Regions from separate parts of the Chryseobacterium sp. GP-SGM7 genome, predicted to be linked through region 3. Evidence: riboswitches for the same ligand, from Rfam matches in the RefSeq annotation. Region 3 holds a riboswitch; each other region holds the start of a gene.
What was found. Region 3 has a riboswitch for cobalamin ahead of ACOOWA_RS12230 (TonB-dependent receptor plug domain-containing protein). Riboswitches for the same ligand answer to the same signal wherever they lie in the genome.
Positions count from the first base shown of each region.

Region 1: it holds a riboswitch for cobalamin, as region 3 does, so the genes downstream of both, ACOOWA_RS03335 (T9SS type A sorting domain-containing protein) here and ACOOWA_RS12230 (TonB-dependent receptor plug domain-containing protein) in region 3, are expected to answer to the same signal.
Region 2: it holds a riboswitch for cobalamin, as region 3 does, so the genes downstream of both, ACOOWA_RS13500 (acyl-CoA thioesterase) here and ACOOWA_RS12230 (TonB-dependent receptor plug domain-containing protein) in region 3, are expected to answer to the same signal.

Region 1 covers NZ_JBMHFF010000001.1:736,354-739,637, forward strand. Annotated here, with positions in the region: gene ACOOWA_RS03335 (T9SS type A sorting domain-containing protein) at 1-1,233, opposite strand, end outside; cobalamin riboswitch at 1,337-1,532, opposite strand; gene tpiA (triose-phosphate isomerase) at 1,685-2,443, opposite strand; gene ACOOWA_RS03345 (GxxExxY protein) at 2,552-2,929, opposite strand; gene ACOOWA_RS03350 (S9 family peptidase) at 2,970-3,284, opposite strand, start outside.
Region 2 covers NZ_JBMHFF010000003.1:236,296-239,579, forward strand. Annotated here, with positions in the region: gene ACOOWA_RS13490 (ATP-binding cassette domain-containing protein) at 1-585, shown strand, start outside; gene ACOOWA_RS13495 (hypothetical protein) at 618-1,415, shown strand; cobalamin riboswitch at 1,494-1,678, shown strand; gene ACOOWA_RS13500 (acyl-CoA thioesterase) at 1,791-2,174, shown strand; gene ACOOWA_RS13505 (DUF6624 domain-containing protein) at 2,347-2,937, opposite strand; gene ACOOWA_RS13510 (HD domain-containing protein) at 3,077-3,284, opposite strand, start outside.
Region 3 covers NZ_JBMHFF010000002.1:775,037-778,320, forward strand. Annotated here, with positions in the region: gene ACOOWA_RS12230 (TonB-dependent receptor plug domain-containing protein) at 1-1,404, opposite strand, end outside; cobalamin riboswitch at 1,440-1,619, opposite strand; gene cdd (cytidine deaminase) at 1,762-2,244, opposite strand; gene namA (NADPH dehydrogenase NamA) at 2,352-3,284, shown strand, end outside.

The DNA.
Region 1 (3,284 bases), on a different contig from region 3:
AGTAATTTTTACAATATAAATTCCCTTAGAAAGTGCACTTACATCAATTCCGTTTTCTGAATATTGAGTATTAATTGCAATTCTTCCATTTAAATCATAAACCTTAACATTTCCCGAATATAAACCCTCGACAAAGAATTTGTTGCTTGCAGGATTCGGATATAATGACAATTTAGAAGCTTTAGCATTTTCAACAGTTGAAAGAGAAGCGTTGCTGTATGCAATAATTTGGTTTGGCAGGGAAGTTACCGTAAAAGTGTTTAATAAAGAACCTTGTAGATCGTAAGTGTAAATTTTTCCCGGTGCAATATATCCTTGTGGATCAGCTGCATATATTTTATTATTTACAACATTAAATCCATAAGCAGTTCCATAGCTGTTTACCGTAATCGGCGTAATGGCAATCGGAGTTGTAGTAATTGAAGGCGAAGCGATTGATGTTTTATAAATCGAAGCTTCGTTCATGTAATAAATATTCGTTCCGTCGGTGTCCATATAAGATGGTTTTACTCCCACCGGAAATGTTGTGCTTGAGGCTACAGTTTGTGTCGTTGTATTGTAAACAGTAAGTCTTCCAAAAGATGTTGCAGAATAAGGATCTCCCGAACTCATAATATACAATAAGTTATCTTTTTCAAAAATACTGTTTGGAGAATTTCCGACATTTACCTGAGATTCAACCGTATTGGTTGTAGTATTGATAATATCCATAAACTGATTCAATCCGAAACCTCCTTTCAATAAAACATACAATTTATTGTTTTTAGCAAAGATTTTTTCAGGACCATTTCCTACAGGAATATTTGCTTCGTGAGCATAAGTGCTTATATTATAAACGGATACGTAATTTGTTGTAGAACCGTTTCCTCCCCAATTGGTTACATAAAATTTATTTCCGCTGAATGCGATGTATCTTGGATTGTCAAGATTGGAAGAGATTGTTGTAATCAATGAAAAATCAGATTTGTTGATGACTTTGATTTGGTTTGAAATATTTAAAACTACAAAAATCTTATCACCAAAAATTTTAATATCCTGAGCTGTATCGCCCAATACAGCATTGTTATTTTTACTTTTGTAGTAATTGTTGGTGACAACCGATTGGTTATTAATGAAAGAAATTTCAGCAGAATTGCTTCCCGCACCGCCTTCGTTGAGTACCAAGACTCCTTCAGTCTGAGCATTTGCAAAAGAAATTACAAACGCAAGAATAAGAAAATAGATTTTCTTCATGATATAATTTAAATTAAAGTTTTATTCCCGAAACTTCACTGCAGGGAAAAACATTCATGAAAAAACCTATAAAGATTCTTATTTCATAAACTTTTCTTCCCGAAAGTTGAAATTCATTTAAGGCAGGTCTCCTGGCTTGCATCTTATTATTACCTTCCCATTTTGTTTCAGGCAAAACAGTGGTTTTCCTTATAATAAGTCGAATAGCTTACAGTTGCGGGTACAGCTCAAGAATTATTGTATTTCACTTGATTCCCTATTAATGAACTCGAGGTTCAACCTTAAACTTCTGCAAAGATATTACTTAAATTTTGATTGTTATTTTATTAATAGTTTAATAATTTTTAAATTATGTTGAATAATAAATAATTTAAAAATCAATATTTTATTAATTTAACTAAAAAAGACATACCAGATGATATGTCTTTACTTTTTCGTATGAATAATTTTCTTAATTAAAACCTTCAATAATTTTTGAGAAATCTTCAAGTTTTAAAGCAGCTCCACCGATAAGACCACCATCGATATCTGGCTGAGAGAAGATTTCTTTTGCGTTATCAGGCTTTACAGAACCACCGTAAAGGATAGAAATTTCGTCAGCAACTTCCTGTCCGTATTTTTCAGCGATAATTCCTCTGATGTGAGCGTGAATTTCCTGCGCCTGTTCCGGCGTTGCAGTTTCACCCGTTCCGATTGCCCAAACTGGCTCGTAAGCAATCACCACTTTTTTTATTTCTTCAGCAGAAAGAGTAAAAAGAGCAGTTTCGGTCTGAGTTTTTACCACGTCAAAATGTTGTCCGGCTTTTCTTTGCTCTAAAGTTTCTCCGTTACAGTAAACAGGAATTAAACCTTTATCTAAAGCTAATTTTACTTTTTTATTGCAGCTTTCGTCAGTTTCACCGTGATATTGTCTTCTTTCAGAGTGACCGATCAAAGAACCGGTTGCGTCGATAGATTCAAGCATATCTGCTGAAAGTTCGCCTGTATAAGCTCCGCTTTCAAATTCGCTCATATCCTGAGAAAATACTCCGATTTCGTTTTTCTCAAAAATATCTTTTGCCATCATTAAATACAATGAAGGCGGTGCAATCCAAACTTCACAGTTGGTTGTATTTTCATTTTTGTAACTTAATAACTGAATCATTAATTGTTGAGCATCAATGACGTTTTTGTTCATTTTCCAGTTTCCTGCAACTATTTTTCTTCTCATAGTTTCTATATTATCTTTTTTGTTTTTTATAAATTAAATTTAGTACGTGAAATTTGCTATCTGCAAGAACCTTTATTTTTTCTCGCAGATTATTTTGATTTAGCAGATTTAAAGATTGTTAACGACTCTTTTTATGCTATCGATAATGTTTGTCGTATTAAAGTTGATTAATAAGCCCAATTTCTTGTTTGATAATTTTAGATAAGAATACAGTTGTTTGTAATGTATTGCTTCTAATTCTTTTATAGATTTTAATTCTAAAATTACTTTATCCTCCACTAATATATCAATTCTAAAATTTAAGTCAAACTTTTTGTTATTGTAATATACTGGAATTAAAACTTCAGATTTTACATTTAAGCCATTTTCTTCAAGTTCGTAGATTAATATTCTTTGGTAAATTGATTCCAATAAACCAGGCCCTAATTGATTGTAAACGTTAAAAATACATTTACGAATTATATATGAAATTTCATTTTCAGTCATTTAATAATCTGCAAAATTTGCTAAATCTGCGAGAACTCATTTATTTACTAATTCCCTCCAGTTTAAACATAAATGCATATTCAAGCGCAATATCTTTCAGATAATCAAATCTTCCGGAAGCACCTCCATGACCGTATTCCATATCTGTTTTTAAGAATAGGACATTTTTGTCAGTTTTCAAATCTCTTAATTTTGCCACCCATTTTGCAGGCTCAAAATATTGTACCTGAGAATCATGCAAACCCGTTGTAACTAATAAGTTCGGATAGCTTTTTCTCTCAATATTTTCGTACGGAGAATAAGATTTCATGTAATTGTATGCTTCTTTGTTATTCGGATTTCCCCATTCATCATA
Region 2 (3,284 bases), on a different contig from region 3:
GAAACTGGAAAAATTGCCGGAATTTTAGGACGAAACGGTTCAGGAAAATCAACTTTATTTCAGATTATTTTTGGAACTATTAAAGGTGAAACGCAATTTATTAAGTTTAATAATGAAATTCTGAGAAATCAGTCGGACAGAAAAAATAAGATTGCTTATTTGCCTCAACATTCTTTTTTACCTAAGAATATAAAAATCAAAAGTCTTGTCGGTTTGTTTTGTACTGAAAAAAACAATACAGAAATTTTTGATGTAGAATTTGTTCGACCTTTTTTAAATGAAACTCCAAAAACACTTTCAGGAGGAGAATTAAGAATTATAGAAACCCTTTTGATTATATTTTCAGGAGCAGAGTTTGTTTTATTGGATGAGCCATTTCACAGTTTGTCACCAAAAATGATTACCGAATTAAAAAAAATTATTAAACAACAAACTGAAAATAAAGGTTTTATCATTTCAGATCATCAATATCATGATGTTTTGGATGTTTCTGATGATTTTTTTCTGCTTTCTGAAGGTTATTTAAGGCCGGTTAAAGATTTAAAAGAATTGAAGCAGTTTAATTATCTTCCGAAAAATATTTAATTTATATCTTTGAGCTACAAATATTCTTTATAATGACTTTCATAAACAAAGCAATCTTTTTATCGATATTCAGTATTTTTTCTTTTGCGTTGATTAATGCACAGAATAAAGTTCCTTTTGGTGTTGTAAAAGCTGAAGATGGTTATGCGATGGTGCGTGTACACAAAGAAGACTACCGTAAAATCGTTGATAAAATCAGAATGAAAAAAGGTGATGTTTTTGTTTATGTAAAACCCGCTCCGGGAGAAACCGACTGGATCTGGATTAAATATCCCGAAAAAGAAGAGTTACCAAAACCATTTGTAAGATACGACAGTCTTAATAAAGAAGGGATGGTAAACAAAGGCCGGATTGCATTTATCGATCAGCTTCCGAAATTCACTCCTGTTTTATCTAAAAACGGTAGATCTGTTACTTTTACTGACAATAACAATCCTAAAACTCCGGCAAACCAGAGAACAAAAGTGGTGATTGATATTTATCCTTCCAACGCAAAATTCAAAAAGCAGGAAAAAGATGCAGAAGGGAACATCGTTAAAATTGACAAGCAAAAACCTTGGGGAATCAGCAAAGAGCTTCCTGAAGATTTAACTGAAATAAAATCTATTCGAGTACAACAACCGGGCAGAGGTTCAGTTTTCGTGAGAGAAGGGATAAAAAATTTATTTCAGCCTACCAAAGATTTTGAAAACATGGGCGTAACTTCAATGGACGATGATCATGTTTTTCTTTATATGATTAATGGATCCGGTGAAAACAGATACACCACTTTCTGGACGATTAAAGAAGGCAAAGCAATCAGCCAGATCATTTTCAGTAATCCTGAATAATTCTTAGAAAATATCCTTTATTATTAGTACTTTTGCAACCGAAAAGAATTGAGCTTTCAGAGGAAATCTTTTTGCTTTTTACTTTTCAGGAAATTGGGTTTTGCTTAACGCAGATTAAAAGGGAATCGTGTGAAAATCACGTACTGTCGCGCAACTGTAAGTAACCAAAGTCTTTATAATAAACCACTGTTTCGTTTTAAACAAAATGGGAAGGGATAAAGATGTTACAAGTCAGGAGACCTGCCTGTTTCTTTAGACAAAAACTTTCGCGATTTGAAGTTTATTGATCTTATAATTCTTTGGGAATTTTATGTTCCCGAATTATTCTGTGGATTGTTATAGTATTTCATTTTCGCTTTAATTTAATAATGAAATATGACTACAGAAGAAAGAATTCAAGCCTCGGAAACCCGAATTTTCAAAGCCGTTTTCCCCAATACAACCAATCATTACGACACCCTTTTTGGAGGAACTGCGATGCAATTGATGGATGAAGTTGCCTTTATTGCTGCAACAAGATTTGCGAGAAAACGTGTGGTAACCGTTAGTAGCGATAAAATTGATTTTAAAAGATCAATCCCTGCAGGAACGATTGTAGAATTAATCGGGAGAGTTTCTCAAGTAGGAAATACAAGTATGAAAGTAAACGTAGAAATCTACACTGAACAAATGTACTCTTACGAAAGAGAAAAGGCGATTGTGGGAGATTTTACTTTTGTGGCAATCGACGAATTTAAGAAACCAATTCAAATTTTATAATAGATGAGCGGTAGTTTTTGACTGCCATTCGTCACTTTCAGTCTTTATTTAAAAGGTTTCGGAAAACTTAACTGTTCGTTGAAACCTTTTTCCTTAAATAAAATCTAAATTACGGTAGACACACTCCATTTAATTATGACAGGAGTCGTCTATGTGATTATATGTTGTGTTGTTAATTCGGATTGAACTTAATATTGAAATACTTTAAATAATCCTCTATTGGTTCCAATCCCATTTCTTTTCTTCTTTCGTTTACAGTTTCAGGATTTTCTAATTTATACAATTTACCATTTTCTATTTGTGAACCATATATTTGGGGTTCTCCTTCGTCCATTAACATCCTGTCTTTCATCAATGCGTATTGTTGTTTAGATAAGTCTCCATTTTTTACCGCTTTTTCTACATAAGGAAAATACTTTATTCTGATTTCTTTACTACTATGTTGCAATCCCAACCAGATTGCATCCATTTGTTTTTGATCCACCTCTTTTAATGTAGGCATACCGCACTTTTCAATAATGCTGATTACTAATTCCTGATTCCTGTGATCTTCTTTAGCGTATTTGATGGGTTCATTTGCTTTTCTAATCCGTTGGTCACTTTCTAAAACTTCGCTCAGGATTTGACGTTTTTTGCTGCAATCGACTTCAATAATATCCACCGAACCTACATAGACAAATTTATCCTTATTCATATAAAGGAATATCGATATGATTACAACAATAGCGATTAATATGCTAAATAATATTTTTTTTACTTTCATTTCTATTTTTTTGTCATATTCCCAAATAGGCTGACCGTTTTTGAAATATAACACAAAAATAGGAATTATTTTTAAGTGTCGGAATAAACTCTTATAAAAAAGATGTGTTCAATCACAAAAATTTGCTTTAGATTTTCATTTATCTTAAAACCTTTTTCGATTCCAAATTGAGATTTAAAAAATGATGAAAAGCCTCTCCCAATTCATCAGAAGCGCGGCTGATTGCATTTTCCAGCATATTTCTGATTTGCAGTTCGGTCACTTTAGCTTCTGTCCAGCTTTTTCCGGAGGTATGAGAATTTAAAATAAAAGGCATGATTCTATCAATTGCGCAGGCAAAAATAGCA
Region 3 (3,284 bases):
TCCCCAATAACCAAACGTTGTTGGTAACCAACGAATCATATTATCGATTTTCATATAATACGGGTTTAAACTTAGCGTAAAACCCGCCACACTAAATTCATGATTCATATCTGCCTGAACCGAGGTTTCGGATTTCAGATTAAGATTTCCTCCCGGATTCCAGTACAGATCATTAAATGAAGGGAATCTGAAGTTTTTTGATGCGTTTACATTAACCTGATACCAACTGTTCGCTTTCCATTTTCCTGAAAAAGAGTAGAGAAGAGGCGAATCTATATTTTCAACAAAATCTTGTTTAATTCCTGCTTCAAATCTAAGATTCGGTGTTGCAAAATATCTTAATAAACCAGCAACTGAGCCTATGTTTCTACTTACATTTTTTATCCCAGAATCTCCTAAACCATCGCCCTGATTTTGCTGAAATTCACCAATCACATTAATATTCAGTTTAGAAATGATGAAATAATTAAAATCATTTTTGAAAATGTAATTTTTATTAATTCCACCGCTCGTAAAAGGTGCATTATAAACTCCAAAATACTGGAAATTATCTTCTGTGTAAGCTGCTTTTAAACTGTTTGAAATTCTAGATTTATTAATGTCCCAGGAAAGTAAACTTCTTAAAGTCTGTGCTTTATAACTGGTCTTATTTCCGTTCTCTTCAAGAATTCTGTAGTTTTGTGAAGCATCATAAAACTGACTTTGCCATGATATTGTCTGATGATTGGCAATCTTATAAGCTGCTCCAAAATTAAAAGTCGTATTGTAAAACTTTCCGTTTCGGTTGATATAGTTATTTTTTTCCGGAACTTTATAATCATTTTCACTGATAAAATAATTTCCCGAAGCTTTAATGCTGAATTTATCATTGCTGTAACCTGCTTTCAAAAAATTGTTGTAAGTCCCGAAAGATGCAGCTTCAGAGTTAAATAATCCGCTAAAACCTTTATTAAAGCTCAGATTATTATTCAAATGAATACTTCCGCCAATGGCTCCGCTTCCGTAAATCACACTTCCGCCACCAGATTTGATCTCCATTTGATCATATCCAAAAAGTGCAATATTATTAATGTCTCCCTGTCCTAAAAACTGAGAATTAATATTAATTCCGTTCCAGACAAAAGCAGTCTGTTGAGCCGTTGTTCCTCTGAAAGAAGGTGAAGAAACTGCACCACGACCATTTTCTTTGATGTAAACCGGCGATTGAAAACGCAATACTTCAGAAAGGTTAGACGAGTTTTTTTGAATATCTTTAGGAGATAAAGTATGTAACGAATGAAAAAGCTTAACTTTTTTCATTTGATTGTCGAAAACATATACGGTATCAATCGTTTTTTCCTGACCAAAATATAAGGCAAAGCAGGAAGAAACAGAAACCAAAACGAGTGTTCTTTTTAAAATCATAATCTATTTGCCTTTCCTCCGAAAGCAATCATTTATTAATATTCTAAAATTCCGGCAGGTCTCCTGACTTTCGCTTTTGCTACACCTTCCCGTTTTTGACAGTGGTTTTTTGTAGAAAATAAGGTTGCGATTTACAGTTGCGGGGACAGTCTGGGATTTCCACCCAATTCCCTCTTAGTTCCAATACCTTGGAAACCAAAATTTTTGCAAATATAGTTTTTTTGAAAAGAAAGATTAAATTTTATTAATGCTAAAATATAATCTTAATCTTTATTTAAATTAAAGTTTTTTAAAGCAAAATAATAAAAAAATATTTTCAATCATCTGTGTTAATCTGTTTAATCTGTGGGAAAATTACTACAAAAACGTTCCGTCAAAATAAAACGGCAACAAATCTTTAATAGAACTCACCTTAATCACTTCATCATTTAAATTAGAAAAATAAAGCTCGATATTTTCATTTTGCTTGGTTTCATATTCAATAATACTTTGTCGGCAAGCTCCACAAGGCGGAATCGGAGGGTTTTTCTCTGAAAATTCTTTTGGTCCGCCTACAACAAATATTTTTTTAACAATCTGATTCGGAAAATTAGCTCCAATCCAGAATAATGCAGTTCTTTCTGCGCAAAGTCCGGAAGGAAAAGCAGCATTCTCCTGATTGTTTCCTGAGAAAATTTCGCCGTTTTCAAGCAAAACCGCACAACCCACAAAGAAGTTGGAGTAAGGTGCATAAGCATTTTTTCTTGCCTGAATTGCTTTTTCAAAAAGGCTGTTTTCAACTTCGTTAAGGTCGTTCCTGCTTTTGAAATGTTCGTAACTGATTTTTATATCTTTTTTCATTTTTGTCTGCGTAAAAAGGGGCATAAAAGTAAACCTTTTTGACGAAGCTGGCAATATCTTTGTTACGATAGTAAATCGTAAATTTAAACTTTTAAAAAATAAATTCAATGTTATATTCTCCTATAAAATTCAGAAATGTAGAGCTGAAAAACCGTTGGGTAATGTCGCCAATGTGCATGTATTCTGCTGAAAATGGTCTGGCTAATGATTTTCATTTTGTTCATTACGGAAGTCGGGCTCAAGGTGGAACCGGACTTTTAATTGTGGAAGCAAGCGGCGTAGAACCGAAAGGCAGAATTACCAATCATTGCATGGGAATCTGGAATGACGAACAGGCTGAAAAACTTCAGAAAATTGTAGAATTTGTTCATAAAAACTCAGAAAGTAAAATAGGAATTCAATTGGCACATGCAGGAAGGAAAGGTTCTACGTGGGAAAATAAACAGATTTCTCTGGAGGAAGGCTGGGAAACTCTCGCGCCAAGTCCGATTCCTTATCACCCGACAGAAAGAATTCCACACGTATTGACTGTAGAAGAAATTAAAGAACAGATTCAGAATTTTAAAAATGCTGCAAAACGTGCTGTAAATGCTGGTTTTGATGTTGTTGAAATTCATGCAGCTCATGGATATTTGGTTCATCAGTTTTTATCTCCACTTTCGAATGTGAGAACTGACGAATACGGCGGAAGTTTTGAAAACAGGATTAGATTTTTAATTGAAATTGTAGACGCTGTTAACCAGGAATTAAATGAAAATGTTGCTCTTTTTGTAAGAATTTCCGGGACAGAATATGCTGAAAACGGTTGGAATATTGATGAAAGTGTTGAGCTGTCTAAAATTTTAAAACAGCATAATGTAGATTTAGTCGATGTTTCAAGTGGTGGGAATATTCACGGAGCAAAAATTCCGGTTTTTGACGGTTATCAGGTTCCGTTTTCTTCAGCAGTGAGAAATCAGGCAAATGTGAAAACCGCGGCGGTTGGTTTGATTACAAAAACTGAACAGGCGGAAGACATTTTGCAAAACGGTGACGCAGAT